DNA from 2 places in the Acetobacter ghanensis genome. Region 1 is predicted to be linked to the other one. Evidence: predicted binding sites of a transcription regulator. Region 1 holds the regulator's gene; the other holds the start of a gene.
The links. The regulator LexA, encoded in region 1, represses DNA repair genes until DNA is damaged. The targets are predictions, from matches to a motif close to TGTTCTANNTANGTTC.
Positions count from the first base shown of each region.

Region 2: recA (recombinase RecA) is a predicted target of LexA. The motif match lies at 1,724-1,739, and genes of this name have one in related genera.

Region 1 covers NZ_LN609302.1:1,517,363-1,519,768, reverse strand. Annotated here, with positions in the region: gene AGA_RS07250 (molybdopterin molybdotransferase MoeA) at 1-1,123, shown strand, start outside; gene lexA (transcriptional repressor LexA) at 1,209-1,862, shown strand; gene bioD (dethiobiotin synthase) at 1,880-2,406, opposite strand, start outside.
Region 2 covers NZ_LN609302.1:457,706-460,111, reverse strand. Annotated here, with positions in the region: gene AGA_RS02250 (GNAT family N-acetyltransferase) at 1-499, shown strand, start outside; gene recA (recombinase RecA) at 496-1,527, opposite strand; gene AGA_RS02240 (gamma-glutamyltransferase) at 1,797-2,406, opposite strand, start outside.

The sequences.
Region 1 (2,406 bases):
GACCGCCGCCTGTGGCCGCACTCTGGCGCAGGATGTACACGCACGCAGGGCCAACCCTCCTGTGTGCGTATCCGCCATGGATGGTTACGCCGTACAGTCAGCCGATGCCCAGCAGGGCGCTACACTGCGGATTATAGATGAAGCCCCGGCAGGCCGTCCCTCCACCCGGACCCTACAGCCCGGCGAATGTATCCGCCTCTACACCGGTAGCCAGATCCCCAACGGGGCAGATGCTGTTGTCATACAGGAAAACACCCTGCTTGCTGGTCAGCAGATTACACTCACCCAGCCAGCCACCACAGGGCAGTTCATTCGCAAACAGGGGCAGGACTTTGCCGAAGGCGCGGTGCTCCTGACAGCAGGCCGCAGACTCGGGCCAAGGGACATCGGGCTGGCCGCAGCTGGTGGGCTGGTCTGGTTACCCGTATTCCGCCGGCCCCGTGTGGGCATTCTGGCGACGGGAAACGAAATATTGCTCCCCGGAGACACCGCCCCACCAGACGGTATTTTTAACTCCGCGTCATTCATGCTCTCCGCCCTTCTGGAGCAGGAAGGGGCGCAGACCGTTATCCTGCCAGTTGCAAGAGACAACGCAACGTCGCTCTCCAACGCGTTTGCCCAGACTCATGATCTGGACATGCTTGTCACCATTGGCGGGGCCAGTGTGGGAACTTACGATCTGGTTCGCCCCACTTTGGAAAAAGCTGGCCTGATCCAGAATTTCTGGAAAATTGCCATGCGTCCGGGCAAGCCGCTCATGTCTGGCACGCTCAACGGCATGCCCGTACTTGGACTTCCGGGTAACCCTGTTGCCGCTTTGGTGTGCTGCCTGGTGTTTGTGGTCCCCGCCCTTCACAAACTTATGGGTCGCCCCGTTTCAGACTCGCTGGAAACACAAACGGCACTGCTGGGGGCAGACGTAAAGGAGAACGACCAACGGCAGGATTTTCTGCGGGCCACACTCCAGACCAACGCCGAGGGGCATCTGGTTGCCACCCCGTTTGCACGTCAGGATTCTGCACAGTTGAACATTCTGGCGCAAAGTCAGGCGCTGATCATCCGCGCGCCCCATGCCGGTGCGGAAAAAGCCGGAGCCCCATGCCGTATCCTACGCCTGCCCTGAATTAGATATTGACAAAAACAAGAACTTACATAGAACAAACTATGAGATCACTCTTCCATTCCGAACAGACAGACCGAGGTGCGACATGCTGACCCGAAAACAGCACAAGCTTCTGCTTTTTATTGATTCGCACCTCAAGCAGACCGGTTTTTCCCCTTCGTTTGACGAAATGCGCGAAGCTATGGGCCTGCGCTCCAAATCTGGCATCCATCGCCTGATTTCAGGGCTGGAGGAACGCGGTTTCCTCCGCCGCCACCACCACCGCGCCCGCGCGCTGGAGGTTATACAACTCCCCGAAATGGAAGAGGAACTGCCCACCAACGTGATCCGTGGCAGCTTTACGCGCCAGAAGCAGGAATCTGTTAAAATTCCGCTTTATGGTCGCATTGCTGCTGGCCTGCCGATTGAGGCCATGGCGGATACATCCAACGCGCTCACCGTTCCGGCAGACATGCTGGGAAGTGGTGACTACTACGCGCTGGAAGTTGCGGGTGATTCCATGATCGAAGCCGGCATTCTGGACGGCGATCAGGTCATTATCAAAAAGTCCGATCAGGCCGACAATGGGCAGATTGTGGTTGCCCTGATTGATGAGCAGGAAGTGACGCTCAAGCGCTTACGCCGCAAAGGCAACATGATCGCGCTCGAACCCGCCAACGCCCGCTACGAAACCCGCATTGTTCCCGCGGAGCGCCTGCGTATTCAGGGCCATCTGGCTGGGCTGATCCGCCACTACTGAGTACGGCGCATGTGTGCTCAGGTTGCTGGGCACACATCCTCCCATGCTGGGAAGGCCGCCGCCTGTGCCGTTACAGTTGCTGGCGTAACCTGCGGCAGGTAGTCTACTTCCGCCAGAATGCGAACCCCACCTTTTTGTGCAATGGTCTGACTGTTGGCCGGGTTTGCTGGACCGTTCAACACCACTCCTGCAATAGCCACGCCACGGTTCTGAAGTGCTTGCAAACTGAGCAATGTGTGGTTGAGTGTGCCCAGACCACTGCGGGCCACCAACACAACAGGCAATCCCCACAACACGGCCAAATCCAGCATCATCAAAGTGTCTGTTGCTGGGACCATCAGACCGCCAGCCCCTTCCACCACCAGCACTTTGTCCTTCTCCACCTGTGGTAATGCAAGGTGGCGGGAATCGATATGCACACCTTCCGCCTCGGCTGCCGCCTGTGGTGAGAGCGAAGCCTGAAACGCCCCTGCTGGCGGAAAGCACATGGGATGACCGGCCAGATGTTCAACCGTACTGGTGTCCCCCGCTTCATCCGCCAGAC
Region 2 (2,406 bases), 1.1 Mb from region 1:
AGATACCATCTGGCGTTTGATGGCGCCAGATGATCTTGGCTATGTTACAACACTGGCTGCCAGAGTGCACCCTGACTACCCCGAAGACACAATTATTTTTGCTGAGCGCCTGCACCTTGCTCCCGCAGGCTGCCTGAGCCTGATTCTGGATGGCCAGTTTAGCGGTTATCTAATCAGCCATCCGTGGCGAGGTGTGCTGTCTCCCCCGCTAAACACCCTGCTGGATACCTTACCAGCACCGGCCGACCGATGGTACATTCATGATCTGGCAATAGCCCCACAGGCGCGAGGAAAAGGCTATGCCCAGTTGGCCATTACGCTGGCCGAACAGGCTGCCCGTAAGGCCGGGCTGAATACATTGACCCTGACATCCACCCGCCATGCCCTGCAATTCTGGGCCAAACAGGGGTTTGCGCCAGAAGCCGTCAGCGCGGAAGAGCAGACCATTCTGGCTTCTTACGACCCGGAAGCCCGCCTACTCTCCCGCCCTATTGGTTAGTCTTCGCCGTCGGTATCGTGTTCGGGCGCGACCATCATGGCTTCCGCCACAACACCTGCATGTTCGCGCACCTTGCGTTCAATATCCGCGGCCATTTCCGGGTGGTCACGCAGGAACTGCTTGGCGTTCTCACGCCCCTGACCAATGCGCTGGCTGTCGTACGAGAACCATGCGCCGGATTTTTCCACCACACCGGCCTTCACACCAAGGTCGATGAGTTCCCCCACCTTGCTGATGCCTTCGCCGTACATGATGTCAAACTCGACCTGACGGAACGGAGGCGCCATCTTGTTTTTGACAACCTTAACGCGCGTCTGGTTCCCCGTGACCTCGTCCTTGTCCTTGATGGACCCGATACGGCGGATATCCATACGCACGGAAGAATAGAACTTGAGCGCATTCCCCCCGGTCGTGGTTTCCGGGTTACCGAACATCACACCAATCTTGAGGCGGATCTGGTTCAGGAAGATCATCAGCGTATTGGACCGCGCTACCGTGCCGGTCAGCTTGCGCAACGCCTGACTCATTAGACGGGCATGCAGGCCCACATGGCTGTCGCCCATATCGCCTTCAAGCTCGGCGCGGGGCACCAGAGCCGCCACACTATCCACCACCAGCACGTCAATCGCGCCAGAGCGCACCAGTGTATCAGCTATTTCCAACGCCTGCTCACCCGCATCAGGCTGGCTGATCAGCAAGTTATCAATATCCACCCCAAGCTTTTTGGCGTAGCCGGGGTCTAGCGCGTGTTCGGCGTCAATAAACGCGCAGGTGCCGCCACGCTTTTGCGCTTCTGCAATGGCGTGCAGGGCCAAAGTGGTTTTACCCGAGCTTTCCGGCCCGTAAATTTCCACCACGCGGCCACGCGGCAGACCGCCAATGCCCAGCGCAATATCCAGCCCGAGCGAGCCGGTGGAGATGACATCCGACTGTTCCTTGGGCCGCTGGCCCAGCCGCATGACGGACCCTTTGCCAAAAGCCCGCTCAATCTGCCCAAGAGCGCCTTCCAGCGCCTTTGCCTTATCCATTCTCTACCATTCCCTCAGCATATGGGCCGAACAACCTGACCAGCGCCCTGCACAAACCGCGCAGCAAAGCCTAAAACCTGTTGGTTCAGATTTTAAACCCCTGCCACAAACCCTTTTGCTCCGCAACGCACCGCCACGTTCACCCGGCTTTGGTGTAGGTCCCGTTAAGAATTTGGACCTGTTTTGTTCCAATATAGAACGAAACAAAAACATGGCAAGGGTAGCGCGCTTATCCTACGCCACCCTTCATGTTTTTTTCATCATCAATGTTAATGAGAAACTGGCGCGTTCCCCACAGCCAGACCAGCGCCCCGCGGGTCTGTCCAGCCAAAGCACCGGCCTGCGTTAGAGGGTAGTCCGCCGGGGCAGGATACAAAATTGGCCCGACCATTCCCATTGGTGACCTGAGGCCGCACACCCGCAACCGCCGCCTGAAGGGCAATGGCTGCCGTATCGGCTGCAACATTCTGCCCCGATGCCGCCGCAGCAGCACGGAACTGCTGCGCGCCCTGATGCGCAATACCCGCCGCCAGCAGGGGCTGCGGCCGTTGAGCTGGGGATGCCCCAAGCACAATGCCCGTAGAGCCCGCAATGCGGCCGGTGCCGAACAGATTGTTCATGCTCAATGCGCAGGCCACGGTTTCACCCTGCCGGTCCGTCACCACAAACGATGTGGAAGCAGGCAGCGCAGGCAGGCCCCCACCAGCCGACAGGCTACCAGAGTTAAGCAGCGCCTGCGCATCGGCCACGCTTACGCTGCTGCCCTTGCCTGTCTGGCGCGCACGCCATGCTGCCACAACACGTTCGCCACCACGGCCACCGGCAAGATAGGACGCAGCCATACCCAGCCCACCATCAGCCGGGGGCGGCAGAAAACTA